DNA from 4 places in the Kitasatospora sp. NPDC091207 genome. Region 4 is predicted to be linked to each of the others. Evidence: riboswitches for the same ligand, from Rfam matches in the RefSeq annotation. Region 4 holds a riboswitch; each other region holds the start of a gene.

Evidence for each region. A riboswitch is a leader RNA that binds a small molecule or an ion and turns the genes downstream of it on or off. The one in region 4 is predicted to bind cobalamin.
Region 1: another riboswitch for cobalamin. It lies ahead of ACIQTO_RS08800 (FecCD family ABC transporter permease); the one in region 4 lies ahead of ACIQTO_RS13450 (HoxN/HupN/NixA family nickel/cobalt transporter).
Region 2: another riboswitch for cobalamin. It lies ahead of metE (5-methyltetrahydropteroyltriglutamate--homocysteine S-methyltransferase); the one in region 4 lies ahead of ACIQTO_RS13450 (HoxN/HupN/NixA family nickel/cobalt transporter).
Region 3: another riboswitch for cobalamin. It lies ahead of ACIQTO_RS31820 (cobalamin biosynthesis protein); the one in region 4 lies ahead of ACIQTO_RS13450 (HoxN/HupN/NixA family nickel/cobalt transporter).

The regions. Positions count from the first base shown of each region.
Region 1 is NZ_JBIVVS010000003.1:259,088-266,674, forward strand. Features, by position in the region: gene ACIQTO_RS08770 (RNA polymerase sigma factor SigF) at 1-675, opposite strand, end outside; gene ACIQTO_RS08775 (anti-sigma regulatory factor) at 831-1,241, opposite strand; gene ACIQTO_RS08780 (GNAT family N-acetyltransferase) at 1,547-2,023, opposite strand; gene ACIQTO_RS08785 (nuclear transport factor 2 family protein) at 2,033-2,416, opposite strand; gene ACIQTO_RS08790 (ABC transporter substrate-binding protein) at 2,482-3,474, opposite strand; gene ACIQTO_RS08795 (ABC transporter ATP-binding protein) at 3,485-4,285, opposite strand; gene ACIQTO_RS08800 (FecCD family ABC transporter permease) at 4,285-5,361, opposite strand; cobalamin riboswitch at 5,465-5,584, opposite strand; gene sodN (superoxide dismutase, Ni) at 5,688-6,083, opposite strand; gene sodX (nickel-type superoxide dismutase maturation protease) at 6,269-6,709, shown strand; gene ACIQTO_RS08815 (CGNR zinc finger domain-containing protein) at 6,706-7,305, opposite strand; gene ACIQTO_RS08820 (amino acid ABC transporter ATP-binding protein) at 7,416-7,587, opposite strand, start outside.
Region 2 is NZ_JBIVVS010000011.1:145,545-153,131, forward strand. Features, by position in the region: gene ACIQTO_RS20150 (serine hydrolase domain-containing protein) at 1-330, opposite strand, end outside; gene ACIQTO_RS20155 (hypothetical protein) at 830-1,333, opposite strand; cobalamin riboswitch at 1,377-1,601, shown strand; gene metE (5-methyltetrahydropteroyltriglutamate--homocysteine S-methyltransferase) at 1,739-4,048, shown strand; partial or broken gene ACIQTO_RS20165 (methylenetetrahydrofolate reductase) at 4,177-4,941, opposite strand; gene folP (dihydropteroate synthase) at 5,072-5,920, shown strand; gene ACIQTO_RS20175 (NAD(P)H-dependent flavin oxidoreductase) at 6,018-6,734, opposite strand; gene ACIQTO_RS20180 (nitronate monooxygenase) at 6,734-7,015, opposite strand; gene ACIQTO_RS20185 (hypothetical protein) at 7,298-7,462, shown strand.
Region 3 is NZ_JBIVVS010000027.1:31,334-38,920, forward strand. Features, by position in the region: gene ACIQTO_RS31810 (putative cobaltochelatase) at 1-599, opposite strand, end outside; gene ACIQTO_RS31815 (cobyric acid synthase) at 592-2,133, opposite strand; gene ACIQTO_RS31820 (cobalamin biosynthesis protein) at 2,130-3,101, opposite strand; cobalamin riboswitch at 3,197-3,359, opposite strand; gene ACIQTO_RS31825 (transcriptional regulator) at 3,600-4,316, shown strand; gene ACIQTO_RS31830 (alpha/beta hydrolase family protein) at 4,513-5,628, shown strand; gene ACIQTO_RS31835 (hypothetical protein) at 6,100-7,425, shown strand; gene ACIQTO_RS31840 (CDP-alcohol phosphatidyltransferase family protein) at 7,574-7,587, opposite strand, start outside.
Region 4 is NZ_JBIVVS010000006.1:75,964-83,550, reverse strand. Features, by position in the region: gene ACIQTO_RS13475 (RNA polymerase sigma factor) at 1-183, shown strand, start outside; gene ACIQTO_RS13470 (SRPBCC family protein) at 180-659, shown strand; gene ACIQTO_RS13465 (hypothetical protein) at 713-2,749, shown strand; gene ACIQTO_RS13460 (hypothetical protein) at 2,814-4,502, opposite strand; partial or broken gene ACIQTO_RS13455 (ArsR/SmtB family transcription factor) at 4,705-5,046, opposite strand; cobalamin riboswitch at 5,129-5,322, shown strand; gene ACIQTO_RS13450 (HoxN/HupN/NixA family nickel/cobalt transporter) at 5,355-6,524, shown strand; gene ACIQTO_RS13445 (type B 50S ribosomal protein L31) at 6,600-6,851, opposite strand; gene rpmG (50S ribosomal protein L33) at 6,920-7,084, opposite strand; gene ACIQTO_RS13435 (M24 family metallopeptidase) at 7,430-7,587, shown strand, end outside.

The DNA.
Region 1 (7,587 bases), on a different contig from region 4:
CAGGTGCTCGGCCAGCTCGTGCACGGTGGGGGAGCGGCCGTGCCGCTGGGAGAGCTCGCTGGTCGCCGTGGTCAGCGACAGCCGCAGCTCCTGGAGCCGGCGCGGTACCCGGACCGCCCAGCCCTTGTCCCGGAAGTGCCGTTTGATCTCGCCGACGATGGTCGGCGTCGCGTAGGTGGAGAACTCGACCCCGCGTTCGTGGTCGAAGCGGTCCACCGACTTGATCAGCCCGATGGTGGCGACCTGGGTGAGGTCGTCCAGCGGTTCGCCCCGGTTGCGGAACCGCCGGGCCAGGTGCTCCACCAGCGGGATGTGCATCCGCACCAGCTGGTTGCGCAGCTCGACCCGCTCCGAGGAGCCCTCGGGCAGCGCGGACAGCCGGACGAACAGGGCCCGGGCCGCCTCCCGGTCCGGCGCACCCGAACGGTGCGGGGCCTGGGAGGGCACCGCACCGCGCAGCGCCCCGGCCGCGTCGTCGCGGGGCGCCGGGGACTCCGGTGCCGCGGACGGGGGCGAGGGCGTGGGCGACGGATCAGACGTCGGCTCGGTCGGCTGGCTCATCCGGTGGGCGTCCTTCGGGTGCGCTTCGTCGTTGGCGGCGAGGCCGGGAACGCTCGCCTGGGTCGGTACGGCAGGGCCCGCCGTCGCGAGGCCGGTACGGTCCAGATCACTCACGGCCATTCCCCCGTTCCGTTCCGGGAGCACCGGGACCTGGGGCGGTCCCGGATTCGTCTCGTTGGTCGTACCGCGTGGTGGGCGGTACCGGGAGCCGTCCGCCGGCCCGGGTGGTGCCGGGCGGACGACTCTTCTTCGGTGCTGCTGTGGCGGCTCTAGTGGGCGGCGGAGCCGCCGCGCTTCTTGTGCAGGCTGATGGAGACGGTGTTGTCCTCGGCGACCGAGGACTCCACCTCGCCGGCCAGTGCGGAGAGCACCGTCCAGGCGAAGGTGTCCCGCTCCGGGGCCCGGCCGTCCGTGGTCGGGGCGGCGACGATGACCTTCAGCGAGTCACCCACCAGCCGGAACTCGCAGGAGAGGACCGAGCCGGGCACCGCCTGCTGGAGCAGGATGGCGCAGGCCTCGTCCACCGCGATCCGGAGGTCCTCGATCTCGTCCAGCGTGAAGTCCAGCCGGGCCGCCAGCCCCGCCGTCGCTGTTCGCAGCACCGAGAGGTAGGCACCCGCCGCGGGCAGCCGGACCTCCACGAAGTCCTGCACTCCGGGCTCGCCGTCGATCTGGGACACCCTCACCTCCTGGGTGACGCGCTGTGCTTCCGGGCCGGTGGCCGCGGCACTGTCTGTTGCTTGGCTCAACTGCTTCGCCCCAACTGTCCAGAGGGGTGGTGCGGTACGTACCGGTCATACCCCGGCAGGGGTGGTCGGACGCCGCGCATCCGCCCGAGACGTTACCGCTATCGGCGGGCGGATGTCGCGATCCGGTCCCGCCTTCACGGGAACGAGCGACACCGGGTGCGAGGGTCACTCATGGTAGGCCCTCGCGACGCAGGGTGGCAGCCCCCGGGAGGGACTTGCCCCGGCGGTCCGTCCGGTCAGCGGGTGCCGGCCTCGGCGAGGGCCCGGCCGGTGAGCCGGTGGACGGTCCACCCGTCCATCGGGACCGCGCCGAGCGACTTGTAGAAGTTGATCGAGGGCTCGTTCCAGTCGAGCACCGACCACTCGACCCGCGAGTAGCCGCGTTCGACCGCGATCCGGGCCAGCTCCAGCAGCAGGGCCTTGCCGTGGCCGCCGCCGCGCGCCTCCGGGCGGACGTAGAGGTCCTCCAGGTAGATCCCGTGGGTCCCGCGCCAGGTCGAGAAGTTGAGGAACCAGACCGCGAAGCCGACCGTCTCGCCGGTGGTGTCGTCCTCGGCGATCAGGCCGAACAGCGCCGGGGCGGCGCCGAACAGGGCCTCACGCAGCTGCTCCTCGGTGGCGACCGCCTCGTGCGGCGCCTTCTCGTACTCCGCGAGCTCGCGGATCATGGCGTGGATGACCGGGACATCGGTGACTACGGCGGTGCGGATCATGCCACGAGCCTACTTGGCCTGCTCGTCCTCGTCCCAGGCCTGGATCGAGGTCTGGTCGACGATCCGGCCGTCCCGCAGGTCCGCGACCGAGGTGACCAGCACCCGCACCCCGTCGGGATAGCGGCAGGACTCCATGAAGGCCAGGCGGTCGCCGTCGAGCACCACCCGCTCCAGCCGGTGGCTCATCTCCCGGCCGTAGACGTCGTCGAGCATGGCGCCGATCTCGTCCAGGCCGTGCATCACCAGCGGGTGGCTGGGCTGGGTCTTGCGGTCGACCATGCGCAGTTCGGCGTCGTCCGCGTACAGCGCCAGCAGCGCGTCGGCGTCGCTGCGCTCGATGCCCTCGCGCAGCGCGCCGGTGTCGAAGGCGGACGGCGCGGCCATGATGGTCATGTTCTCGCTCCTCCGGTCGTTTCCGTCGGCTCGTACCTCCGAGCGTACGCCCGCCGCCGCGCGGCTCAGCCGGTCGTCACACCGCGCAGGTACGCCGCGAGCGCGGTGATCGCGGCCGGGTTGCGCGGGCTCTCCACCAGGTCGACGTAGTCCAGGACGAAGATCCGGTCGTCGCGGACGGCGGCGACGCCCGCCAGCGGCGGGAAGGACTTGAGGAACTTCCGCTTGGCCTCGGCGTCGGGCGAGCCGTAGTTGTTGATGACGATCACCTCGGGGTCGCGCTGGACCACGCTCTCCCAGCCGACGGTGGTCCAGGAGTCGGCGAGGTCGCCCATCACGTTCTGCCCGCCGGCCTTGGCGATGATCTCCTCGGGCGCGGCGAACTTCCCCGAGGTGTACGGCTTGTCCTCGCCGCTGTCGTACAGGAAGACCCGGGGCCGGCGCTCGGGCCGCGGGACGGCGGCGACCTGGGCCCGGAACTCGGCGATCAGCTTGTCGGCCCGGTCCCGGACGTCGAAGATCTCGCCGAGGTTGGCCAGGTCGGTGTAGAGCGCGTCCAGCGGGGACATCACACCGCGCTCGGGGCCCTTGCCGCTGCGGCAGGACTCGCTGAGCACGTAGGAGTCGATGCCCAGGCCGGCCAGCGCCTGCGGGGTGAAGCCGCCGGCCTCGTCGAACCCGTAGTGCCAGCCGGCGAAGACCAGGTCGGCCTTGGCCTCCAGGGCGATCTCCTTGGTGATCTGCTGCTTGGAGAGCCAGGTGGTCTGCTGGTAGCCGTCCTTCCAGGCCACCTGGTCGACCCGGCCCTTGTCGTCGGGCATCACGTAGCCGGCCATCCGGTCGGCGAGGCCGAGCGCGAGCATCAGCTCGGTGATGCCGACGTCGTTGGTCACCGTCCGGGCCGGCTTCCGTTCGAAGGTGACCTCGGAACCGCAGTTGTCGACGGTCACCGGGTAGTGGGCGGAGCCGGCGGCGTCCCCGGCGGGGGCGATCTCGGCGCCGCAGCCGGTCAGCGCGAGGGTGAGCAGGGCGGCGGTGGCAACGGCCTTGGTGCGCATGGGGGTTTCCTCAGCGGGGGGAGTCGGCGGGGACGGGGGAGGACGGGCGGAGCCGGTCGAAGAGCAGCTGGACGGCGCCGGTCCCGGGGTGCTTCACGGGGGTCGCGCGGACGCCGAACACCTCGGCCAGCAGGGCGGGCCGCAGCACCTCGGCGGGCGTCCCGGAGGCGACGATCCGGCCGGCCGCGATGACGTACAGCAGGTCGCAGTGGCCGGCCGCCAGGTTGAGGTCGTGCAGCGCCGTGAGCACCGTCGGACCGGCCTCCCGGACCAGCGTCAGCACCTCCAACTGGTGGGCGATGTCGAGGTGGTTGGTGGGTTCGTCGAGCACCAGCACCCGGGGCTCCTGGACCAGCGCGCGGGCGATCAGCACCCGCTGCTTCTCGCCCCCGGACAGGCTCAGGAAGCCGCGCCCGGCCAGGTGGCCCGCGCCCACCCGGTCCAGCGCGCCGGCGCACCGCCCGGTGTCCGCCGCGGTCGGCCGGGCGAACCCGCCGCGGTGCGGCAACCGGCCCATGCCGACCACCTCGGCCACCGTGAAGTCGAACTCGGCGGAGTGCTCCTGCGGCAGCGCGGCCACCCGCCGGGCGGCCTCGCGCGCGGCGAGCGCGTGCAGGTCCTCGCCGTCCAGCCGGACGGCGCCGGCGGCGGGCCGCAGCGCCCGGTAGACGCAGCGCAGCAGGGTCGACTTGCCGCTGCCGTTCGGCCCGACCAGGCCGACCACCTGCCCGGCGGCGGCGCCGAGCGTGACGTCGTGGACCAGCCGGGTGCCGGCCAGGTCGACCGAGACGGCGTCGAGGGCGAGATCCATCAGCGGCCTCCGAAGGTGTAGCCGCGACGGCGCATCAGCAGCAGGAAACAGGGCACTCCGAGGACGGCGGTGACCACCCCGACCGGCAGTTCGGCCGGCGCCAGCAGGGTGCGGGAGACGATGTCCACCCAGACCAGCAGCAGGGCGCCGGCGAGCGGCGCGACCAGCAGCACCCGGCGGTGTCCGGCGCCGACCAGCATCCGGGTCAGGTGCGGCACCATCAGGCCGACGAAGCCGATCGCGCCGCTGACCGCGACCACGGTGCCGGTGACGGCCGCGGTCACCACGAACAGTTCGCGGCGCAGCCGGTCGCCGTCCACCCCGAGCGAGGCCGCCGTCTCGTCGCCCATGGCGAGGGCGTCCAGCCGCCCGGCGGCGCAGGCCAGGTAGGCCAGGCCGGCCGCCACGGTGGCGGCGGCGATCGGGACGGACCCCCAGGTGGCCCCGCCGAGGCTGCCGAGCAGCCACATCATGGCGCTGCGGGCGGCCTCGCCGCGCGCGGCGCCGAACACCATCAGCGCCGTCACCGCCGAGAAGCCGTAGGACATCGCGGTGCCGGTCAGCACCAGCCGCAGCGGGGTGAGCCCGTACGCCGTCCGGGCGGCGGCGTACACCAGGACCATCGCCAGCAGCGCGGCGGCGAACGCGGAGACCGAGATCGCCCAGACCCCGAGCGAGGCGAAGGCGCCCAGCAGCAGGACGGCGTTGGCGCCGACCGAGGCGCCGGAGGAGATGCCCAGGACGAACGGGTCCGCCAGCGCGTTGCGGACCATCGCCTGCACCGCGACGCCGGTGGCCGCGAGCCCGGCGCCGACCACGGCGGCCAGCACGGTGCGCGGCAGCCGGATCTCCCAGACGATCGCGTACGCGGCCGCCTCCCCGGCCTCCAGCCGGCCACCCGTCAGCCCGGCGCCGAGCAGCCGCAGGACGCGCGTCCAGCCGAGCCCGGTGGAGCCCAGCGCCACTCCGCAGACCAGCGAGAGCAGCAGGGCCGCGACCAGGCCGGCGGCCAGGGGCACGACGGGTATTCGACGGGCCGTCCGTTCGGGGGCCGGTGCGGTCACTGCGGTGCTCACGGGCGGCGCGCCTTCGCCTCGGGCCGTCGACGGCAGCGAGGCGGCGCGCCCGGGCCGCACTGCTGCCGGGGCGCCATCCCCTCGCAGTCCACGGCGAGTTGTCGGGAGATCCGCGTCCCGGGGCGATCGGGCTCGCGGGGCACGGGGCCCCGCCCACCGTTGCGGGTCAGCGCCGGATTCACACCGGACTTCTCCCTGGGACGCCCTGGCAGCATAACAAGCACGGGGGCCCGGCACCCCTTACCGGGGGGTCCCGCGTGCGGGAACGCGCGACCGCCCCCGTCCGGCGGTCCGGACGGGGGCGGTCGGCGGTGCCTGATCGGCGATCAGGCCTGCTTGGTCTCCCAGAAGATCTTGTCGACCTCGGCGATGAGGTCGAGCAGGGCCTGGCCGGTGGCCGGGTCCGTCGACGCCTTGGCGGCCGAGGCGGCCTTCAGGGTGTCGTTGATCAGCTGGTGCAGCTGCGGGTACTTCTCGAAGTGCGGGGCCTTGAAGTAGTCGCTCCACAGGACCGAGATGTGGTGCTTGACGGCCTCGGCGCGCTGCTCCTTGATGATCAGGGCACGGGTGCGGAACGCCGGGTCCTCGTTGGCCTGGTACTTCTCCTGGGTGCCCTTCACCGACTCGGCCTCGATCCGGGCCTGTGCGGGGTCGTAGACGCCGCAGGGCAGGTCGCAGTGGGCGTGGGCGGTGGCGCGCGGTGCAAACAGACGAGAGAACATGGGAGTCCTTCCTTAGATCGTCTTCCCGCGCCCGAGATTACCCTTCCGGTCACCGGGTTTCGCGGTCGGGCGGCGGGCCTAGGGCAAAAGGTGGAGCCGGAACCGGGCCAATTCGGGCATCGGCCGATGGCGGCCCGTACGGCAGACTGGGACGCGGCGAGCCGGGAGGAGGAGGCGTGGCGCGGATGGCGGAACCGGAGGGCGGCACCCCGGGGGGTGGCGCGCCGTTCGGGCTGATCGATGTGGCGGGGCCCTCGATGGCGCCGACCCTGCGTGAGGGCGACCAGCTGCTGGTCCGGTACGGCGCGCGGATCAGACCGGGATCGGTGGTGGTGTTCCGTCACCCCTTCCAGCAGGACCTGCTGGTGGTGAAGCGGGCCGTCGAGCGGCGCGCGAAGGGGTGGTGGCTGCTCTCCGACAACCGGCCGGTGGACAGCGACAGCCGCAGCTACGGAGCCGTCCCGGACGAGCTGGTGCTCGGCCGGGTGCTGCTGCGGCTGCGTCCGCGCCCGGCCTGGCTGGCCCCCGGCCGCCGGCTGGAGCGCCTGCTGCTGACCGGCCGGCCCGGCCGGGTCCCGGGACTGGCCCGCCGGCTGGGCGTCTGGGTCGACCCGGGCGGCCGCTAGGCCTGGCCCTGGCCGGCCAGGGCGGACGCCTCCTGGGCCTCCTGCCGCTTGCGGGCCCGGTACGCGGCGACGTTGGCCCGGGTGGCGCACCGGTCGGAGCAGTACCGCCGGGACCGGTTGGTGGAGGTGTCCAGGTAGGCGTTGCGGCAGGGCGCGGCCTGGCAGATGCCGAGCCGGTCGGCGCCCAGCTCGGTCAGGTGGACGGCCAGCCCCATGCAGGCGACGGCGCTGAAGTGCGCGGTGGCGGTCGGGGAGTTCTCGGCGAGGTGCAGGTGCCAGCGCGGCCGCCCGGCGTCGTCCAGGTAGTCGTGCCCGGAGACCAGCGGGCTGACCGGGTACTCCATCAGCAGGCTGTTCAGCAGGTCGACGCCGCGGATCTCGTCCCCCTCGGCGGCGGCTTCGAACACCCCGCGCAGCCTGGTCCGGACGGCCCGCAGCCGCGGCAGGTCCGCCTCGTCGGCGAGCGCGGCGGCCCGGGAGGAGTCGGAGAACAGCGACCGCACCGCGTCCACCGAGGTCAGTGAGTCGGTGCCGCGCTCGGGCTCCTCGGTGTTCACCAGCCGGACGGCCAGATCGGCGTACGAGGCGAGCTCCACGGTGGTCCTTCCAAATTCGGTAACGGGCTGATTGGCTCCAGCCTATTACCCGGGCGGGGAAAACGTCGGCGCCCGGCAGGACCGGCCTGCCGGGCGCCGTGACGGTGCGCTCAGAGCACCTTGGACAGGAACGCCCGGGTGCGCTCGTGCTGGGGGTCGGTGAGGACGTCGCGCGGGTTGCCGGACTCGACCACCACACCGCCGTCCATGAAGACCAGCGCGTCGCCGACCTCGCGGGCGAAGCCCATCTCGTGGGTCACCACGACCATGGTCATGCCCTCC
Region 2 (7,587 bases), on a different contig from region 4:
ACCGTCACCGCGCAGGAGACCCGGCAGGTAGGTCTCAACGGGGGAGTCCAGGCCCACCTTTCCTTCGGCGACGAGCTGGAGCACGACGACGGCGGTGAAGGTCTTGGTGTTGCTGCCGATCCGTACCTGCCCGTCCACGGGCACCTTGGCCCCGGTGGCGAGATTGCCGACGCCGGCCGTGTAGTTGCGGGTGCGGCCGTCACGGCCCTTGACGGCGGCCAGCGCGGCGGGCAGGCCGTCGTCCTTCACCAGCGCGTTCAGGCTCGACTGGACACTGTCCGGCCTGCCGCCCGCGAACGCCGCGGTCGGTGCCAGTGCTCCGGCCGCCATGACCCCGGCTGCCACGGCGGTCACGACCGCCACCACCCGATGCCGGTTCAAAAAGCGGCTGTGCGGTGCATGCTCGTACACGAAAGGAACCCTCCGATGAATGGCGCCGGTGATTCCCGGCCTTGATCAAGAGGACCATTCGAGGGCAGGGGAGTTCGTCCGCACCCAGGACGAGACCGCACCCGGGAGCAGGCTCCGGGAACCGCCCCCGGCCAGGACCGTGCTCCTGGCCACCGACGCCGACCGAAGGAGCCGTCGAGGAGATGCTTCAAGCGAGGGCGGGGATCGATCCCGCCGACCTCAACGCGCTGCTGGATGTTCTCGCGATCGACAGCACCGACAGTGCGTGGCGCAACCGTTGTGTCGAGGACTGGTGGGGCTCCCCCTCCTGGCCGACGCGAGTCGACCAGTTCGTGGCCATGCTCGACAGCCCGGCAGCTCACCCCCCCCGGGGTCACAGGGATGACGAGCAACCGCGACCTGAGTCCGAATCCACCGGTCAATGGCCGGTCCAGGGCCCGGACATGAAAGCGGAGATGCCCCCATCGACGACACCGACCGGTTGCGGCACGGCGCGTTGGGCCTGCTGTTCGGCGGGGAGCGCGCACCTTCGACGCTGGGTACCTCCCTGCGCGCCTTCACGCACGGCCACAACCGGCAACTCCACGCGGTGCACAGGCACTTCCTTGCCCGACTGGCCCGGACGACGCCACTGCTGCCGGGCGCGGACAAGGTCGCGTTCGTCGACATCGACCCCACCCACCGGCGCGTCTACGGTCGTGCGAAGCAGGGTGCCGAGGTCGGACGCTTCAAGGCGCCCTGCACCCGTCCTCGCCACCTTCAACACGCCGACGGCCTGCCTGGTGATCGTGGCGGTCCGGCTGCGGCGGGGCAAGGCCGCCGACGCCGGTGGAGCCGGGCCCTTCACCGCCGAGGCCATCGGCCCGGCCGCGCCGGAGCGCGCCGGGGCGCTTGCGTGGCCGGAAACGGTCCACGTGGCCATCCGGTATCCGGACAAGCGGCGACAGGCGCGCCTCGCTGGGCCTAGGCTGGGCCTCGCAGTAGGTTCGCCGTGTCCTCCAGCCATGGCGTCGTAAGAGGGAACCCGGTGGGAATCCGGGACTGCCCCGCAGCGGTGAGTGGGAACGACCGCCGTCACATGCACTGGGCCCCAGCGGGGTCCGGGAAGCGACGGCCAGTAGGGGTCCGCCTGGTTCGACAGGTGGATGTGCCCGCGAGTCCGAAGACCTGCCACTGTCCGCGTGCACCCCGCACGCGGTGATCTCGGTGACCTCGAGGGCGGGTCGGCGGAGCGGGCGGGCCCATCCTGGTGCCGTGCCCCCACTGTCGTACCTCCACGCCGTCGTGCTCTCCCGGGATCGCAGCGCGACTCGCGAAGGAGAGTTCCGTGTCATCGAGTTCCACCACCCCGCAGGCCACCGTGTACGGCTACCCGAGGCAGGGCCCGAACCGGGAGCTGAAGAAGGCCGTCGAGGGGTACTGGGCCGGCCGTGTCGACGCCGCCGCCCTGCACGCCACCGCCGCCGGACTGCGCCGTGACAACTGGCGCCGGCTGACCGGGGCGGGCGTCACCGAAGTCCCCACCGGCGACTTCTCGCTCTACGACCACGTCCTGGACACCACGGTCGCGGTCGGCGCGATCCCGCCGCGCCACCGCGCCGCCGTCGAGGCCGACCCGCTGGACGGCTACTTCGCCATGGCCCGCGGCACGCAGGATGTCGCGCCGCTGGAGATGACCAAGTGGTTCGACACCAACTACCACTACCTGGTACCCGAGTTGGGCCCGGACACGGTCTTCGTCGCGAACTCCGCGAAGCCGGTCGCCGAACTGCGGGAGGCCCTCGGCCTCGGCCACCGGGCCCGGCCGGTGCTGGTCGGCCCGCTGACGTACCTGCTGCTCGCCAAGCCCGCTCCCGGCGTGGCCGCCGACTTCCAGCCGGTCACCCTGCTGGACCGGCTGCTGCCCGTCTACGCCGAACTCCTCGCCGACCTGCGCGCCGCGGGCGCCGAGTGGGTCCAGCTCGACGAACCGGCCCTGGTCCAGGACCGCACCCCGGCCGAGCTGAACGCCGCCGCCCGCGTCTACCGCGAACTCGGCGCGCTCACCGACCGGCCGAGCATCCTGGCCGCGACGTACTTCGACCGCCTCGGCGAGGCCCTCCCCGTCCTGGCCAAGGCCCCGATCGAGGGCATCGGCCTGGACTTCACCGGCCCGGGCGCCGCCAACCTCGACGACCTTGCCGCCGTCGGCGGCCTGCCCGGCAAGCGCCTGGTCGCGGGCGTGGTGGACGGCCGCAACATCTGGATCAACAACCTGGAGAAGTCCCTCGCCACCCTCGGTACCCTGCTCGGGCTGGCCGACCGGGTCGACGTCGCGCCGTCCTCCTCCCTCCTGCACGTCCCGCTCGACGCCGACGCCGAACGCGACCTCGACCCGCAGGTCGCCCGCTGGCTCGCCTTCGCCCGCCAGAAGACCGAGGAGATCACCATCCTCGCCCGCGGCCTGCGCGACGGAGTCGACACCATCGCGGCCCAACTGGCCGCCAACCGCGCCGACCTGGCCTCCCGTGCCGCCTCCGCGCTGACCCACGACCCGGCCGTCCGGGCCCGCGTCGCCGCCACCACCCCCGCGGACGCCCACCGCGCCCAGGCCTACCCCGAGCGCGCCGAGGCGCAGCGGACCCGCCTGAACCTGCCGCTGCTGCCGACCACCACCATCGGCTCCTTCCCGCAGACCACCGAACTGCGCACGGCCCGCGCCGACCTGCGGGCCGGCCGCATCGACGACGGCGCCTACCAGGACCGGATGCGGGCCGAGGTCCGCGAGGTGATCGCCTACCAGGAGAAGGCCGGCATCGACGTCCTGGTCCACGGCGAGCCCGAGCGCAACGACATGGTCCAGTACTTCGCCGAGCAGCTGACCGGCTACCTGGCCACCCAGCAGGGCTGGGTGCAGTCCTACGGCACCCGCTACGTCCGCCCGCCGGTGCTGGCCGGCGACATCTCCCGCCCGCACCCGATGACCGTCGACTGGTACCGCTACGCGGCGGACCTGACGGACCGTCCGGTCAAGGGCATGCTCACCGGCCCGGTGACCATGCTCGCCTGGTCCTTCGTCCGGGACGACCAGCCGACCGGCGACACCGCCCGGCAGGTCGCGCTCGCCCTGCGCGACGAGGTGACCGACCTGGAGACGGCCGGCGCGGCCGTCATCCAGGTCGACGAGCCCGCGCTGCGCGAGACCCTGCCGCTGCGGGCGGCCGACCGCCCCGGCTACCTGGAGTGGGCCACCGGGTCGTTCCGGCTCTCCACCTCCGGGGTCCGTGCCGACACCCAGATCCACACCCACATGTGCTACGCCGAGTTCGGCGCGATCATGACCGCGATCGACGAGCTCGACGCCGACGTGATCTCCCTGGAGGCGGCCCGTTCGCACATGGAGGTCGCCCACGAGCTCGCCGAGGCCGGCTACCCGCGCGAGGTCGGCCCGGGTGTCTACGACATCCACTCGCCCCGGGTGCCGAGCGCCGGGGAGGCCGCCTCGCTGCTGCGGGCCGGCCTGGCCGCGATTCCGGCGGAGCGGCTCTGGGTCAACCCCGACTGCGGTCTGAAGACCCGCGGCTGGACCGAGACCCGCGCCTCCCTGGAGAACCTGGTCGCCGCGGCCCGCGCGGTCCGGGGGGAGCTGGCCGGCTGACGTCGTCCTGCCGGGGCGGGTGCGACCTCGCGACCACCCGCCCCGGCACCGTCCGGGGCAGAACGTCACGTGCGGGCCGGGCGCCGCCGGTGCGGTGACCGTCCCGCGCTCCACGGGACGGTCACCGTTCACCCCCGGCCGTCGAGGCCCAGGTTCTGGTAGATCTCCGTCGTGACCGTGGAGAAGTTCATGGTCATGAAATGCAGTCCGGGGTTTCCTCGGAAATCAGTCGCCGGCACATTTCCGTGGCGTGGTCGATGCCGATGGCGCGGACCTCGTCAGGGCGGTCCCGGGCGGCTCTCATGCGGTCGGAGAATGTCTTCGGAATGACCGCGGTACTGAGCGCCGGAATACGGTCGAGGGACCGCGTCGTGGTGATCGGCATGATCTCCGGGATGATCGGGATGTCGCATCCTGATTTCTCCACCCGGTTCCGAAGGCGCAGATAGTCGTCCACGTCGAAGAACATCTGGGTGATCGCGTAGTCGGCCCCCGCCCGGCATTTCTCCACGAAGTGCCGGATCTCGCTGTCCCAGTCGGGCGACCGGGGGTGCAGCTCCGGGAAGGCGGCCACCCCGACGCAGAAGTCCCCCGACTCCTTGATCAGCCGGACGAGTTCCGCCGCGTACTCCACGCCGTCCGGGTGGCGCGCCCACGCGCCGAGCGGATCGCCGGGCGGATCGCCGCGCAGCGCGAGGACGTTGCGAACTCCCTGGTCAGCATAGTGACCGAGGAAGTACCTCCAACCTGCGGATCGCGTTCCACAGTCCCGCTTCCGCCTGCGCGCTTCGGGGTGGCATGAACTCGAAGGAGTACGAGCGTTCCCCCGTTGCCAGGAGTTCGCGGATGGAGAGTGCCCGATCAGTCCTTGTGCTGGGGGTTCCGAGAGCCATGGGGACATGATCGGGTCGGCCGGTGGTGCTGGCTCACCCTGTCCACTTGTTGATACACCGAATTGAGGCCGGAGCTGAGTCGGGAAGTGAATGAGGCACCATGAGTCACAATGGTCCCACGCATATGCGCATGGACAAGCTGCCCGGAGTGGACGACTGGGGTCGCTGCGGAGTGATGGGAATCGTGAACGTCACTCCCGACTCGTTCTCCGACGGTGGCCTGTGGCTCGATCCCGGCCGGGCGGTCGCCCACGGGCTGAGGCTGGCGGCGCAGGGCGCCGACATCGTGGACGTCGGCGGCGAGTCCACCCGTCCGGGTGCCGTCAGGGTGACCCCGGAGGAAGAGACGAGACGGGTGCTTCCCGTGGTGCGGGCACTCGTCGCCGCCGGAGTGGCCGTCAGCGTGGACACGATGCGCGCGGACGTCGCCGAGGCGGCGGTGGACTGCGGCGCGCGGATCATCAACGACGTCAGCGGAGGCCGGGCGGATCCGCGGATGGCGTCCGTCGTGGCCCGTACCGGTGTTCCCTTCGTGGTGATGCACTGGCGGGGACAGTCCGCCGGGATGGACGAACTCGCGGAGTACGAGGACGTCGTGGCCGAGGCGATCAGCGAGGTGGCACACCAGATGGCCGTGGTGGTCTCCGCCGGGGTGGACCTCGACCAGCTCGTCGTCGACCCGGGCCTCGGCTTCGCCAAGGGCCGCGAGGACGACTGGGCCCTGCTCGCCCGGCTCGACGCCTGGGCCGCCCTCGGCCGCCCCGTCCTGGTGGCGGCGTCCCGGAAGCGTTTCCTCGGGACACTGCTCGCCGACCCGGCGACCGGTGAGCCCCGGCCCGCCCGCGCCCGCGACGCCGCCACGGCGGCCGTGTCCACGCTGGCAGCGGTCCAGGGCGCATGGGCCGTGCGTGTCCACGACGTCCCGGGCACCGCCGACGCGGTCCGCGTGGTGGCCGCCCTGCGAGCGGCGGCCGGCTGACCGGTGGCCGAGTTCGCGCCGTGGCCGGGAACGGGAGTGACGGGCCTGCCTGGCGAGGTCGCCGCCGAGCCCGCGACGTGCGAGCGGGCGGGCGTCGTCAGTCGCGGGTTCGTGGCCGGTTCTCCGGCCCGCGCTTTCCGGCTCGGGACAGGGCGTCCTCGGCCTGGGCGGCCAAGGTGGTGACGAGGTCGGCCGCGGACGGTAGATCCGTGATGAGGTCGACCGCCTCGCCCGCCCAGACCGGCATCGGGGGAATGACCCCTCGTGCGACGTCGTCCCGGTAGTCCTGACGGGCCCGCAGGTCGCGGGCCAACTCGGCTTCCCGGCCGCGCCAGCGGTCGAGGTAGGGGTGGCCGAGTGTGCGGGCCGTGTACGTCTCGGTCGGCCAGCTCGCGCCGCGGGCGATGTCCAGCACGCTGTTGCGCTCGGTGTCCTGTCCGTGTCCTTCGATGAGGGCCTTGCTGACGGAGGGGTCGACCAGGGCCTCGGTCGTGGCCTGGAAACGGGTGCCGATGAGAGCTCCGGCGGCGCCCAGGGCCAGTGCCGCGGCGACGCCCCGGCCGTCGGCGATCCCGCCGGCCGCCAGGACGGGTACGGGTGCCGCGAGGTCCACCACGAGCGGCACGAACGGCAGGGTGGACCGCCCGCGGCGGGCGCCGTGCCCACCGCTCTCCGTTCCCTGCGCCACGATGACGTCGGCGCCCAGGTCCACAGCCCGCCCGGCCTCGTCCAGATCAGTGACCTGAACCATCAGAACCGCACCCGACCTGCGGATTCGATCGGCGAACGGGCTCGGGTCCCCGATGGAGAGCATCACTGCCGCGGGCTGGGCCTCCAACGCCTGCTCCACTGCGCCGACGTCGACCCCGCCCAGGTCAGAAAGCCGACACCCCACGGCTGATCGGTGCCCTTCGCCACGATCGACAGCTCGCGCGCCAACCACTCCCGGTTCCCGTACGCGCCGCCCAGCAGCCCGAACCCGCCCGCCCGGGAGACGGCCGCCGCCAGCGCGCCCCCGGCCGCACCGCCCATCGGCGCCAGCACGACCGGGTGCCGCACGCCCAACAACTCCGTGAACTCCGTCGACAATGCCATGGCCCTCATGATCGCTCCTGCCGCGACGAACGGGGAAGGAATCGGGGGACCCGCCTCCACGAGCACCACATCGAACCGCCGGCCCGTCGGCGACCACGTGTCGTGACATCCGCGGCCGGACGACTCCCCGTCAACTGGCCGCGGACGGGGAATCCGGCGTTCGGCGCGGGCGGGCGCGCGACCCGGCGTCAGCACGTCCAGCCGGCCGCCTGCGCGGCGGCCGGCTCCGCGATGACCCGCGCGGCGACGGCCCTCCCGCGGCAGACGGTGGCATCGCCCGGCGTGCCGCTCGAACAGGCCGTCTACCTGTCGGCCTCCGCACTCGCCGGCACCGCGCGGTTCGTGGTGCTGGGCCTGGCCGTCCTCGCGCGCGACCGCTCGCGGACCGCGCCCACCGCCCGACCCGTGGCCGTGACGCACACCTCGGCCCCGGCCGAGGCATCCTGAGCTCGACGCGCCGGGCGCCGGCCGACGCCCGGCCAGCGTCGGCGACGGCCCCGCTCGCCGCGTCCAGGTCTACCTGACCGGACGGCAGGGGCCCGAAGTGCCGCCGTGCCCCTGGACGGACGACC
Region 3 (7,587 bases), on a different contig from region 4:
ACGGTCAGGCCGAACCGGTCGAGCAGCTGCGGGCGCAGCTCGCCCTCCTCCGGGTTCATCGTGCCGACCAGCAGGAACCGCGCCGCGTGCCGCACCGACACGCCCTCGCGCTCCACGTAGGAACGGCCCATCGCGGCCGCGTCCAGCAGCAGGTCCACCACGTGGTCCTGGAGCAGGTTGACCTCGTCGATGTAGAGCACGCCCCGGTGCGCCCGGGCCAGCAGGCCCGGCTCGTACGCCTTGACGCCCTCGGCCAGCGCGCGCTCCAGGTCCAGCGAGCCGACGATCCGGTCCTCGGAGACGCCGACCGGCAACTCGACCAGCCGGGCGGGGCGGTGGGACTCGTCGGCGCCGTCGTGCGCGCCGTCCGGGCAGTGCGGGTCCGGTGCCGCCGGGTCGCAGGCGAAGCGGCAGCCGTCGACGGCGGCGATGGACGGCAGCAGGCCGGCCAGCGCGCGCACCATGGTCGACTTGGCGGTGCCCTTCTCACCACGCACCAGCACGCCGCCGACGGCCGGGGAGACCGCGTTGAGCAGCAGCCCGAGCCGCAGGTCGGCCATTCCGACGATCGCGGTGAAGGGGTAGCGGACGTCACTCATGATTCTCCAAGGGGGCCCCGGGCGGCAGGAACGGCAGCGAACCCGCGGCCGGCACCCCGCCCTCGATCAGCTTCCACAGCGCGTCGGTGTCCGCGTGCTCGTCGATCAGGTCGCCCAGCCGGTCCAGCCGGGCCTCGCGCGCCTCGGCGAACGACGTGTCCGGGGCCGGCACGAAGGCCCGGCCCGTCGCCCCGGCCACCTCGCGCAGCAGCGCGCGGCGGAAGTCGTCGTTCTCCAGCACGCCGTGCCAGGTCGTCCCCCAGACCGGTCCGACCCGGCAGCCGTCCAGGCTCCGGCCGTCCTCGTCGGTGACGAACGCGGTGCCGCCCTCGACGGTCACCACGCCGTGGTGGATCTCGTAGCCCGCGACCGGCTGCCCGAACGCCCGGCCGACCGGCCGGGCGAGCACCTTCTCGGCGCCGAACCGGACGTGGGCGGGTAGCAGGGCCAGGCCGTCGACGGCGCCGGCCCGGGACTCGACCTCGTCGTGGATGGCGCGCGTCAGCATCTGGTAGCCGCCGCAGACGCCGAGGACCGGCAGCCCGGCCGCGGCCCGGGCCCGCAGGGCCGGCTCCAGGCCGCGTTCGCGCAGCCAGGCCAGGTCGGCCACGGTGGCCCGGGTGCCGGGCAGGATCACCAGGTCGGCGTCGGCCAGCTCCTCGGGCCGGGTGGCCCAGCGGACCAGCACCCCGGGCTCCTGCGCCAGCGCGTCCACGTCGGTGAAGTTGGAGAGCCGGGGGAAGCGCACCACGGCCACCCGCAGCACGTCGGCGCCGAGCGGTCCGCGGCCCTCGGTGCGGTCCACCACGGTGGTCAGGTCCAGCGAGTCCTCGGCGTCCAGCCAGAGCCCGGACAGCATCGGCAGGGTGCCCAGCACCGGACGGCCGGTCAGCTCGCGCAGCATCTCCAGCCCGGGCGCCAGCAGCCGCGCGTCGCCGCGGAACTTGTTGACGAACCAGCCCGCGACATGCCGCTGGTCCTCCCGCGACAGCAGCGCCAGCGTCCCGTACATCGCCGCGAACACGCCGCCGCGGTCGATGTCGCCGACCACCACGACCGGCAGCGCGGCGGCGGTGGCCAGGCCCATGTTGGCGATGTCCCGGTCGCGCAGATTGATCTCGGCGGGCGACCCGGCGCCCTCGCAGACCACCACGTCGTAGCGGCGGCGCAGGTCGGCCAGGCACTCCAGGGCCCGTTCCAGCAGGACGGGCTTGCGCTCGCGGTAGTCCAGCGCGCCGACCTCGGCGACCGCCCGGCCGAGCAGCACCACCTGGCTGCGGCCGTCCGCGCCGGGCTTCAGCAGCACCGGGTTCATCGCCGCCTCGGGCTCCACCCGGGCCGCCTGGGCCTGCATCGCCTGGGCGCGGCCGATCTCCGCGCCGTCGGCGGTGACGAAGGAGTTCAAGGACATGTTCTGCGCCTTGAACGGCGCCACGGCGATGCCCTGACGGGCCAGCCAGCGGCAGATGCCCGCGGTGACCACGCTCTTCCCGGCGTCCGAGGTCGTCCCGGCGACCAGCAGTGCGTTGCTCATGCGCTCCCCCTTCTCGTCCCCGCCCCGAGTGCCCGCACGACGGCGTGCCCGGCGACGGTCGTACCCAGTGCGAGCAGTCCCACCCGGCGGGAGAGCCGGCAGGCGCGCTCGATGTCGTCCACCGTCACCGGCCGCAGCTCGCCGCCCAGCACCGGCCGGTGCTCCACCCGGCTGCCGTACCGCAGGGTGCCGCCGAGGCGCACGCCGAGGGCGCCGGCGAAGGCCGATTCGGCCTGGCCGGCGTTGGGGCTGGGGTGGGCGGAGCCGTCCCGGCGCCAGACCCGCCAGGCCGTCCGGGGCTCGGGCGCGGCGGCGACCGCCAGCAGCGCGGTCAGCCGGGCGCCCGGCCAGCCCGCCACGTCGTCCAGCCGCGCCGAGGCCCAGCCGAACCGGGCGTGGCGCGGCGAGCGGTGGCCGACCATCGCGTCGAGGGTGTTGACCGCGCGGAACGCCAGCAGCCCGGGCGTGCCCGCGAGGGCGCCCCAGACGAGCGCGTTGACCACGGCGTCGGCGGTGTTCTCGGCGACCGACTCGACCACCGCGCGGGCGATCTGCCGCTCGTCGAGGGCGCTCGGGTCGCGTCCGCACAGGTGCGGCAGCCGCCCGCGCGCCGCCGCGAGGTCGTGCGCGGCGAGCGAGCGCCCGATCGTGCGGGCCTCGCGGGTGAGCGAGGTGCCGCCGAGCACCGTCCAGGTCGCGGCGGCGGCCAGCGCGGCCCGCCCGAGCGGTCGGCGGCCCAGGGTGCGGTCGGCGGCCACCGCGCCGGCGGCGACGGCACCCACGCAGAGCGCGGTGAAGGCGGTGCCGACCGCGCGGTCGTCGCGCCAGATCCGCCGCTCCAGCCGGCCGGCCGCACTGCCGAAGACGGCCACCGGGTGGCCGCGCCGCGGATCGGCGAAGCGGGCGTCGGCGAGGTACCCGGCCACGGCGCCCAGCGCGAAGGCGGCGGCGCGGGTCAGCGGGCGCACGGTGGACAGCAGAGGGCTCGGAAGGTCGGGGCAGCCTGCATCGCGTGCGTGTCCTCACTCAGGGTCCGCGCCCTGGATCGACGAACCGGGGGCGAGAGTCTCCTGGCTTCCGGGTCGAACGCACCCCCGGGCCTTCCGGCTGCTTCTGACGGCCCGCCGCGATGGACCCCTCCGGCGCCGCGTGGGGCGAGGAGGGGCTCCGAGTGTGCTCCCCGGTGACAGTGGCGGGACCGCGCCGGACTCGCACCGGCTTCCTCTGCATGCCTCCGTTTGGCTGAAGGATCCCATCACGCGGCCGAACCGTGCGTCAACCAAGGTCACGGAGGGGTTGGTCACAGCGCCCGGGGGTTTCCCGGCCCCGTCGCTATCTCTGATCACCACCCCCCGCAGGGGCATGACAGCCTGTGCGATCGTCCAGTCGCCTGGAGAACCCTCCAGGCCCGCTTCGTGTGTTCGGCGGCTGGGGGGCGGCCGGACCACCCCCTACCGTCGGGTCCCATGCGACGCAGACAGCCACCCGCCGTGCCTCCGGTGCCCTTCTCGCCCGCGGCCGCCCGCGCGCACCGCGCCGGACTCGGCCTGACCCCCGAACAGGTGGTCGAGGGCATGGCCGCGCACGGTGTCCGGCTGCTGCCCGCCCACCTGCTCGGCTGGGAGAGCGGTGAGCTGCGCCCCGCCGAGGAGGAGTTCGTCGCGCTGGCCCGGGCGCTCTGGTGCCCGCCGGCCCAGCTGATGGGCGTCCGCCCGGCCCGGCTGCGGGACTTCCGGGTCGCCCGGGAGCTCAACCAGGAGAGCGCGGCCCGCCGGATCGGCATCGACCTGCGGCAGTACCAGCGGGCGGAGGCGACCGGCCAGTGGGACGGTGGGCAGGAGCAGACGTACGCGCTGGCCCAGGTGCTCGGCCTGACGCTGCGCGAGCTGGTCGCGGTGACGGGCCGGGCGGACGAGCTGGACCGGCGGCTGCGGCAGGGCGTGGACGGCCGCTGGCAGGCGCACGTCCGGGCGATCGGCCGGATCGTGCCGGTGCACGAGGACGACCTCGTCGCCGTGCTGACGGCGCTGCAGAGCGAGTACCAGGTCGCCTCCCACTGGGGCGCCGGCAGCTGGGGCTCCCCGGCCCCGGCGGCGGGCCCCGCCGCGGCGCCGGTGGCCCGGCCGCTGGGCGAGCGGTTCTGGGAGCTGCTGGGGCGGCTGGAGACCGGGATCCCGGTCTGACCGGCCGCGGTCCGCTCCGCTCTCTCCCTGCCGTGCCGCGAGCCGCGCCGTGCCGCGAGCCGCGCCGTGCCGCGAGCCGTGCCGCGAACCCTGGCCCGGCGTGACCCGGACGGCCGTGTCCGGTGGCCGGGCGCCGTCCCCGCGAGTGGACTGGTGGGCACACTGCCCAGTCCGCGACGAACGAGCGGGGAGCGATATGCGTTGGGGAACCGCAGCCGTAGTGGCGGCCGCCGCCGTCGGCACCGGGGCCGCCGTCCTGCTGATCGGCCGGAGGGCGTCCGAGCGGATGGTCAACCCGGCGGCCGCCCGTGAGCGGGCCGCCGGCCCCGTGGTGGTGCTGGCCCTGGGCGCCGGTCGGGCCACCTTCACCCGCACCGCCGAGAGCGCCCGCCCCGGCCGCTGGGCCGTCGAATGGGCCGACGGCGGGCACGCGGTGGTCGACGAGGTCCTGCACGCCGACGAGCGGGGCGTCACCCGGCGACTGGTCCGCGCCGACCGGGGCACCCTGGCACCCGGCACCGCGGTCCGCTTCACGCCCCGGGTCCACGTCGGCGATCCGACCTCCGCGCTCGGCCTGCCGTTCACCGAGACCGCCGTCGAGGGCGAGCTGGGCGCGCTGCCCGCCTGGCGGCTCGACGGCAAGCGCGGCACCTGGGTGATCCTGGTGCACGGCCCCGGCGCCGACCGGCAGCAGACCCTCCCGGTGATCCCCGTGCTGCAGCGGTTCGGCCTGCCCGTCCTCGCCGTCACCTATCGCGGCGACGAGGGCGCGCCCGCCTCCCCGGACGGCCTCGGCCACTTCGGCGAGACCGAGTGGCGGGACATCGAGGCGGCCCTGCGGCTGGCCCTCGACAGCGGCGCCGGGCGGGTCGTCCTGTACGGCTGGTCGCTCGGCGCGACCATGGTGCTGCAGACCGCGGCCCGCTCCGCCTGGGCGTCCGCGATCAGCGGCCTGGTGCTGGACTCCCCGGTGCTCGACTGGTCGGCCTCCGCCCGCCGGGGCGCGGCCCGGGCCGGCTACCGGGGCGCCGCCGCCGAGCTGGGCGCGCTCGCCGCCGAGGGTCGCGCCGGTGTGGATCTGGCCGACTTCGCGCGCCTCGCGGACGGGACCGACCTGCGGGTGCCCACCCTCCTCCTGCAAGGGCCCGACGACACGCTGGCCCCCTGGCGGGCCGCCGCCCGGCTGGCCGACCGCCGCTCCGACGTGGTCGGCCTCCAGGCCGTGCCCGGCGGGGAGCACGCGGGCCTCTGGAACGCCGACCCCGACCGCTACGAGGAGCACCTCCGGCGTTGGCTCACCCCGTTGCTCTGAGCCGCGCCGCTCCGAGGCCGGCCGCTCCGGGCCCCGCCGCTCTGAACCTCGCGGCTCCGGGCCCCCGCGGCTCCGCTCCCGGGCGGCGCCGGACGGGGCCGGAGCCCCCTGCCGGTCCTCTTCTGCCGCCCCGTCCACCACACCGCCCCCGAGCTGGCGTGTCCGTGTCAGACAGATCCGGCCAGGCGGTTTGGCCTCTGTTGCCCGATCTTGTCGACCCACCGCGACCGCCTCCCGGTAGTCGGGGCCGATCGGATGTGACAGAAGGCCGGTACAAGGGGAAGACTGCTCGACGTGACGTCTCGGAATCCGCGCGACCGTGATGCCCAGCTCCCGCCGACGATCGGCTCCGGTGCGACGGTGACCCGTCTCCCCGGAACTGCCCACCGCCCCGCCGGCGCCAGGCCGGGCGGCTCCGGCGTACCCCGCCGACGAGGCCCCGCACCAGCCCCCGGCCGTGGCCGGGTCCCGGTGCCGGACGGCTTCCCCGCTCCCGCCGAGCTGGCCCCGCTGGCCCGTCGGATGTTGATCGACGCCGTCCGCATCGCCCGTTGGGCCGGTGAACTCGCCGAGGTCGACAAGCGCGGCGAGCTGCTCCCCGAGGACGCCCGCGACGCCGGCCGCGCCCTCGCCATGACGGTGGGCGCCGCCACCAAGGCCTGGGGCCAGGCCCTGCTGGTCGGCCTGGTCGAGGCCCGGGACGGCGGCGCCGCCCCCGGCTGGCGCCTGCACGCCTGGGAGCACGACGACGAGGCCGTGGTCCGCGGCTGGTCGGCCCTGTTCGACGCCTGGACGCTGCTCGCCCCGGTGCCGCCCGCCGCCCTGCGCGGCGTCTTCGCGGTGCTCGCCGGGCAGGCCGTCGACCAGGCACCCCAGCTGCTCTCCTTCCTGCACCTGGTGGCCGGCCCGGTCGCCGACAGCGAGCTGCTGGAGCTGCTGCGCCGGGGCCTGGACGAGCGCCGGGTCGGCGGCGGCGACGGCGCGCTGGGCCTCTCGCCCGTGCCGCACGCCGCCTCCGCGGTCTCGGCCGTCCGTGGCACCTGCCGCGAGCCCCAGATCGACACCCCGGCCGCGCCCGCCGACGTGGCCGCCGTCCTGGACTGGATGCTGGACGGCCTGGCCGCCGTCGGAGCGGTGGTCCGCAAGGACGACGCCGCCGAGCTCTCGCCGCTCGGGCACTGGGCGGTGCGGGCCAAGCTGGAGGAGATCTGCACCGTCGCCCAGACGGCCGCCGGACACATCGAGCAGAGCGCCTTCGAGCTGCTCAACGCCTGCGCCGACTACTCGCCGGGCCCGGCCCGCGCCGAGTTCCGCGCCTGGGTCGCGGCCCGGCCGGCCGACCGGGCGGTGGCCGAACTGCTGGACGCCGCCCAGGGTGACGACGCCCTGGTCCGCGGCCTCGCCTTCGAGGCGCTGCGAGTGGCCGGCTCCACCGCGGAGCAGGCCGTCCGGGCCGCCGTGGACGCGCCGGTGCTGCGCCCGTACGCGCTGCTCTGGCTGGCCGAGCAGTCGGACGAGGGCGTCGCCCCCGCCGATGTGCTGGGCGCGGAGGACGCCGCCTGGCTCTGGGTGGACACCGCGGCCGCCGTGCTCGACCACGGCGAGACCGAGCTGCTGGTGGGCCACGTCGAGGGCGCCTCGGCCGGTGACCCGGTCCGGCTGTTCGCCCGGGCCCGGCAGTCCGGCCACCCCCGGGCGGCCTCGGTGCTGACCGCCGTCTCCAGCGTCCACCCCGACCCGGGCGTGGCCCGCGCGGCCCGCCGCTCGGCCTTCAGCGTCCACCGCGGCGGGGCGTAGCCGCCGGAAGCCCGTGCCGGGGGCGGACCCACCCCCGGCAGGACGCGCCCCGGCAGGACGTACCCCGGAGAGTCCGCACGTGAGCGCAGACGAAAGGGCCCGGATCCGTCGAGCGGATCCGGGCCCTTTCGTCGTACGTCCGTCGGGATCAGCCGAGCCGGG
Region 4 (7,587 bases):
GCCACCGACATCGAGGACGTTCTGGCCCGGCTGACGCCCGAGCACCGCGCCGTCCTGGTGCTGCGTGACCTCGAAGGCCTGGACGAGCGTTCCACCGCCGAACTGCTGGGCGTGGCGACCGGCACCGTGAAGTCCCGGCTGTCCCGGGCCCGGCTCGGTTTCCGAAAGGCGTGGCAGCAGTGAGTGCGCAGACCCCCTGGCCGGTGGCCGGTTTCGACCCGGTGCGCCGCCTGCACGTCATCGCCGCCGTCACCCCCGGCGCGGCCGTCCGGGAGGCGCTGCTGGACGCGCCGTTCGACCAGGTCTGGGCGGCCGCGGCCGACCTGGAGGGCGGGCTGCCGCGCTGGCTGCCGGACATCCGCGAGGTCCGGCTGGCCGCACCCCGGGAGGGGGGCCGCCGGCAGGCCCTGGTGGTCGGCCGGACCAGGCTGCGGGCCCGCTTCGACCTTGAGCTGGAGCCCGGCTGGTGCCTGATGCGCAGCCGGTTCCTGCTCGGCGGCATGGCGGCCCGGGCGGAAGCGGAGGGCACCCGCTTCGCCTTCCTCGGCGCCTTCCGCACACCGGCCGGCGCTCTGGTGGGCCGCGCGCTGCGGCCCGCCACCGACCCGCTGGCCCGGCGCTCGCTCGGCCGGTTCGCCCGGCTGGTGCGGGAGGGATGATGCGGGCTCAGGATCCACCGTAGGCTGAGGGCCGGCACGGAGGGAGCGGGCGGATGGACGGCTACGAGGCGACCAACAGCGTGTCGGGCACGGTGTACGGCAACGTGGTGCAGGCGCACACCTTCGTCCAGGCGCCGGCGCCGCCCGCCGGGGTGCCCCGCCAGATCCGGCCGTCCAGCGGCGCGTTCGTCAACCGGGGCGTGGAACTCGCCGCGCTGACCGCCGCGCTGGAGCGGGCGGAGCCGCTGCGGCCGTCCGTCGTCGCGCTGACCGGGCTCGGTGGTGTCGGCAAGACCGAGGTCGTCGCGCGGTGGGCCGAGGAGCACGCCCGCCGCTTCCCGGGCGGCCAGTTGTACGCGGACCTCACCACCGTGCGCCACCAGGGCGGCGTCGACCTGGGCGAGGTGCTGGGCGGCTTCCTGCGGGCGCTCGGGGTCCACCGGGACTTCGTGCCCGAGCGGCTGCCCGAGCGCGCGGCGCTGTTCCGGACGGTCACCTCGGCGGGCGGGCTGCTGGTCTTCCTCGACAACGTCGAACACGCCTCGGAGGTCAGGACGTTGCTCCCGACGGCCGGGCTGGTCGTGGTCACCGGTCGGGCGCGGCTGCCGGGTCTGGCGATGGTGGGCGCGACCCTGCTCGACGTCGAGCCGCTGCGGCCGGAGGCCGGCTCGGAGCTGGTCCGCAGCTGGCTGGGCCCGGGGCGCGGCACCGACGACCAGCTCCACGACCTGGTGCGGCTCTGCGGCGGACTGCCGCTGGCACTCCAGGCGGTCGGGTCCGAGCTGATCACCCGCAGCGGACTGCCGGTGGAGCGGGTGGTGACCGAACTGGCGGACGAGGCCGGCCGGCTGGCGGCGATCGAGCACCGGGAGGGCTCCGTGATCGAACCGTTCGAGGCCGTGTACGCGCACTTCCCCGCGCACACCCGCCGGCTCTACCACCTGCTGGGGCTGCACCCGGGCTGGCACCTCACGCCCGAGCTGGCCGAGGCCGCCGGTGTCGAGCGGGCCGGCGAGGCCCTGGGCGAGCTGGTGCGGGCCCATCTGCTGCGCCCGGTGGTGGACGAGACCGCGGACCCGGCGGAGCGGTACCGCACCCATGACCTGGTGCGGTTGCACGCCCGGCGGCACGCGCGGGCCGACCCCGGGCGGGAGGAGCTGCTGCGGCGGATCGTGGCCCACTACCGGGGCCGGGCGGCGGCGGCCGACCGGGCGCTCGGTGACCGGATGCGGCTGCAGGAGCCCCCGGAGCCGTCGGTGCCCGGCTTCGCCGACCCGGTCGGGGCGATGGCCTGGCTGCAGGTCGAGCGGGCCGATCTGCTGGCGGTCCTGACGGCGGCCGCCGAGCAGGGCTGGCACGGTGAGGTCTGGCGGCTCTGCGAGTCGCTCTGGCCGCTGTACCACGGCCGGAAGCACTACGGCGACTGGATCGCCTCCCATCTCCTGGGCGTCGAGGCGGCGCAGTGGGACAACCGCCCGGACGCCGGGATCCGAATGCGCAACCAGCTGGCCCGGGCCCACTACGAGCTGGGGCGGTACCCGGCGGCGGCCGAGCAACTGGCCGCCGCGGCCGAGCTGCTGCCGCTGGTGGACGACCCGCGACTGGCCGGTGTGCTGGTCGAGACCGAGGCACTGCTCTGCCTGGCCGACGGGCGGCCGGAGCGGGCGGTGGAGCTGTTCACCCGGGCCCGGGAGGCCAACGCGGGGGACCCGCACGGTGTGGTGGTGCAGAGCTACCAGCTGGGCCGGGCCCTGGTCGCGGCGGGTCGCGCGGAGGCGGCGCTGGCCGTCCTGGCCGAGGCGACCGACCTGGCCGAGCGGACGCGGGACCGCTCGATGCTGGTGAAGCTGCCGCTCGTCCAGGGGCGTGCGCACCGGGCGCTGGGGCAGCCGGCCGAAGCCGTGCGGCTGGTCACCTCGGCGGCGGACCGGGCCGCCGCGCGGGACGAGCTGGTCAAGGAGGCCGAGGCTCGCGAGCTGCTCGCCGAACTGGCGGAGGAACTGGGCGACCGGGCGCTGGCCGCGGGTGCGCGGGCCCGGCTGCGGGAGTTGCGCGGGCGGGCCGGCGTCCTCGGCGGGCGCGAGGCGTAGACGGGCCGCCGAGCGCCGTCACGGCCGGGCGGTGACGGGCCCGGTCCGGGGCCGCCGAGCGCCGTCACGGCCGGGCGGTGAACGTGACCCGGACGCGGCGCTCGCCCGTGCGGACGGTGAGCCCGCTCTGCGGCAGGGCCGCCGGGTCACCGCCGTGCTGGAGCCAGAGGGCCACGGCCGCGCCGAGCAGCAGCGGGTCGAGCAGAGGCTTCGGTGCCCCCCACGGCCGCTCGGCTCGGGCCTCCAGCAGCAGGCCGGCGGGCAGCCGCAGCAGGTGGCGGCTCTTGCCGAGGGCGGCCACCGCCAGGCCGAGCCCGGGGGAGCGGAAGGCATCGGCCAGCCAGCGTTCGGCGGGCAGTTCGGCCCGGACCTCGGTACGGGCCAGCACCTCGGCGACGTCGCGCAGTTCGAGCCGGTGCTCTTCGGCGGCGACCGCGTAGATGCCGCGGGCGGGCCCGTGGTCCGGCCCGACGGGGTAGCGCCGCAGGGCGACCTCGGTGCCCGAGACCGTCCCCTCGGCGTCGTACGCCGACGGGCCGCGGGTGGTGCCCGGCAGCAGGCGCGGTTCGGGGTAGGGCGGCAGACGGGGTTCGCCGGCCGGTTCGTCCAGCCGTGGCAGGTAGGAGTAGAGCAGCGGGCGCAGTAGGCGGGCCGACTGCCCGCGCGCGCCGAGCGAGCGGTCGGTGAGCGGTCGCAGGGCCGCCGGATCGTGTTCGGCCACGGCCTGTTCGAGCTGGGCCAGCAGATCGCCGTCCGGGTCGAGCGGCGGCGCGGCCTGGCCGAAGGCGTAGCTGGGGGAGCGCGGGTCGAGCTCGTCGGCGCCGGTGGCGACCAGCAGGGTGTGGCGTTCCAGCGCGGCGCCGTAGAAGGAGACCGAGCCGTGGTCGCCGATCAGGCAGTCGGCGGCGACCAGCGCGGCCTGCCAGCCCTGGTGCGGCGGGACGAGCCGGAGCCCGGAGCGTTCGGCGGCGGCGAGCAGGGCCCGCGGATCGTGCCGGGCCCAGATGTTGGGGTGCAGGACGACGGCCACCGTGTACTCGTCGGCGGGGAGCCGGTCGACCAGCCGCAGCGGCAGCCGGGGGTGGCGGCCGAACAGGGAGTGCTCGCTCCAGGTGGAGTTGACCACGACCAGCCGGCGGCCGTCCACGGCGCCGAGCGCGGCCCGGTAGCCGTCCCGGGCGTCGAGGCTGTTCAGCATCCGGTCGAAGCACGGGTCACCGACCACCCGTGCGCGCGGCAGGGCCTCGGGGCAGGAGATCCGCAGCCGGTCCAGCTGTTCCTCGTGCGAGAGGCCCAGGACCTCGACGAACACCCGCCCGCGGTGGGTCAGTTCGCGGCGGGAGAGGCCGGCGGGGGTGACGGTGTCCCCGGTGGACTGGGACACCAGGCGGTTGTAGCCGGCTCCGTGCGGCAGGACGATCAGCGGGGCGTCCAGCCGGCCCATCGAGGAGTGGACGGCACAGGCGACGGCGAGGTCGAAGCGGTGCCGGGTGGCCTCCCGCCAGTCCAGGAGGGTGAACCCGGGCAGGCCGCGCAGGAACGCGTCCAGTCCGGCGGTGAAGGCCGAGCCGGGGTTGACGGTGAGGTAGAAGCGGACGCTGTCGCGGTCGCGGAGCAGGGTGAGCGCGTCGAGGACGCGGGTGGCGGACGTGAGGGTGCGGACGACCGCGAGGACGCGTGCCTCGACCGGCCGGGTGTTCCAGCGGTCGTCGTCGGGCCAGGCCCGGCCCCGGGGCCTGCGGCGGATCAGCACGCGATGATCGTACTCATCCGGGCGTGCGCCGGGGCGGTGGCCGGACGGTGGGTCAGCCGGCCGCGGTGGTGGGCTCGTGGGGCCCGGCCACGGGGGCCGGTTCGTGGTGCCCGGGTGCGGCGGTGGGCTCGTGGTGCCCGGGCGAGCCGGCGGGCTCGTGGTGCTCGGGCGAGCCGGCCGGTTCGTGGTGCTCGGCGGCGGCGCACGCGTCCAGCAGGGGGCGCATCGCCTCGTCCAGAAGCCGGTAGCGCACCACCCGCCCGTCCTTGTCGCCGGTGACCACGCCCGCCGTGCGCAGCAGCCGCAGTGCCTGCGAGACGGCCGGGTCGCGCATCCCGGTGGCGACCGCCAGGTCGGTGACGGCGAGCGGGCCGGCCCGGTGCAGGGCGAGCAGCAGGGCGAGCCGCCCGGGGTCGGCGAGCAACGAGAACCGCTCGGCCCAGGACCGGACGTGCCCGGTGTCGCCGATCGCGGCGATGGCCTCGCAGACCCGGTGCCCGTCGATGGTGCGGTGGCCCGCGCGGTCGGCCGGTACGAGATGCATGCGGACATTCTCGCAGCCCCGGGGCTGTGATTCCGGACACCTGCGTAGGTGCGCAGCCTTGCAAGGGTGTGGCGGGGGACCCTACGGTGTTGCCCGCCGTGGTGTTCGGGAAGACCGGTGACGGACTCTCAGGAGTCCGGAGTCCGGAGCGGCCCTCGCCACTGTGATCGGGGGAGTCGTCCGTGCCCACGACGCCACTGGGTGCCTCGCGCACCCGGGAAGGCGGGCACGGGAGCCCCGTAAGCCAGGAGACCGGCCACGGCATCTCACGAACGACTTTCCACGAGGTGCTGGAGCGTGATCCCACGATGAACCTGCCCGAAACCGCCGCCCCCGCGGCGCCGTCCGCCTTGCCCGCCTTCCGCTGGAAGCGTGAGGACACCATCCGTACGGCCGGGTTGATGGGGGTGATCCTGGCCATGCACGTGGTGGCGTTCGGGACGCTCTTCTTCCTGGTGGCACCCGAGGGCTACGCGGTCGGTACGCAGGTCTTCGGGGTGGGCCTGGGGATCACCGCCTACACCCTCGGCATGCGGCACGCCTTCGACGCCGACCACATCGCGGTGATCGACAACACCACCCGCAAGCTGATGGCGGACGGCAAGCGGCCCGTCTCGGTGGGCTTCTGGTTCGCCCTCGGGCACTCCTCGATGGTGGTCCTGATGGCCGCCCTGGTGGCGGGCGGCGCCCAGCTGGCCAACACGCTGATGGACGACGAGTCCCCCACCCACCAGTGGCTGGGCGTGGTGGGCACCTCGGCGTCCGGTGCCTTCCTGTACCTGATCGGCGCGCTCAACCTGGCCGCCCTGTTCGGCATCCTGAAGGTGTTCCGGTCGATGCGCGAGGGCCGCTTCGACGAGGCGGAGCTGGAGGAGCACCTCAACGCGCGCGGCCTGCTGGCCCGGGTGCTGAACCGGGCGACCCGCTCGATCACCCGGCCCGGCCAGATGTTCCCGGTGGGGATGGTGCTCGGCCTCGGCTTCGACACCGCGACCGAGGTGACGCTGATGGTGATGGCCGGCTCCGGCGCGGCCTCCGGGCTGCCCTGGTACGCGATCGTCTGCCTGCCGCTGCTGTTCGCGGCGGGGATGAGCCTGTTCGACACGCTGGACGGGACGTTCATGAACTTCGCGTACCAGTGGGCGTTCTCCAATCCGGTGCGCAAGGTGTACTACAACCTGACCATCACTGGGCTGTCGATCGCGGTGGCCTTCATCATCGGCACCATCGAGCTGGTCGGGGTGCTGCACGAGAAGCTGGACCTCACCGACCCGGTGAGCGGCTGGATCGCCGACCTCTCGCTGGACAACGTCGGCTACGTCATCGTCGGGCTGTTCGTGGTGGTCTGGGCAGCGGCGATCGCCTACTGGCGGCTGGCCGGTGTCGAGCGGCGCTGGAGTCCGCGGTCCACGCTGCCCGCGGGTGACGTGCCCGCCCAGGGGGCGGCGGCCGAGGACGCCGCCGACCTCGCCACGTAGCCGGGCGTCCTCGACGCGCGAGGCGGCGCCCACCCGAGCGGATCGGGTGGGCGCCGCCTCCGGCTGTCCGCCGGATCAGCCGTGCCGCGTGCCGTAGCGCTGGTGGAAGCGCTCGACGCGGCCGGCGGTGTCCAGGACGCGGGACCGGCCGGTGTAGAAGGGGTGGCTCGCCGCGGAGATCTCGACGTCGACCACCGGACGGGTGGTGCCGTCCTCCCGGGTGATCGTCCGGTCGCCGGTCAGGGTGGAGCGGGTCAGGAAGGTCAGGCCGCCGGCCGTGTCGCGGAAGACGACCGGGCGGTAGGAGGGGTGGATGCCGGGCTTCATCAGCGGGGCTCCTCTCGGGTCGGAGGGTGGGGCGGGGGAGTCGGGGTGCGGGCCGGTGCGGGCCGGGGTCAGCGCTCCTCGCGGAAGTCGACGTGCCGGCGCGCGGCCGGGTCGAACTTGCGCAGCACCAGCCGGTCCGGGTCGTTGCGGCGGTTCTTGCGGGTCACGTACGTGAAGCCCGTTCCGGCCGTGGACCTGAGCCTCACGACGGGGCGCAGTTCGCTGCTGGCCATGGGTCCTCCTCCTGGTCCGGGCGGCCCGGCGGGGCCGCCCCGGCGCCCGGTCGAGGCCGGACACCGAAATGGAAGTCGTTTTCGTGTGGTCCAACGCGGCCGCCGCCCGGCCCATTCCCGGGCCGTCGGGCCCGGCTCGGCCGCGGGCCGTCGGAGGTACTGCCGTCGGCCGCGCGCGACCGCGCACACGCCGGGGCTCACGACGGCCGGGCCCGCTCCGACCGCCCGTCCGGGGAGGCCGCCCGGCCATGCCCGTCCGCCCGCCACCGGCCCGGCTGCCCGGTCCGGGGCCCGGTCGGATCCGCTCGGCGGGCGGATCGTGGTGCGGCTCCGTAGGCTCGACGCATGTCTGATGCGTACGCGGGCCGGCGGGAGCGTCTGAGGGTGCACTGCAGTGCGACCGGGGCCGATGCGGCGCTGATCACCCGGGCGGCGAACGTGCGGTACCTGACCGGGTGCCCGCCGTGCGGCGCGACGCTGCTGCTGACCCGGGAGCAGGTCCT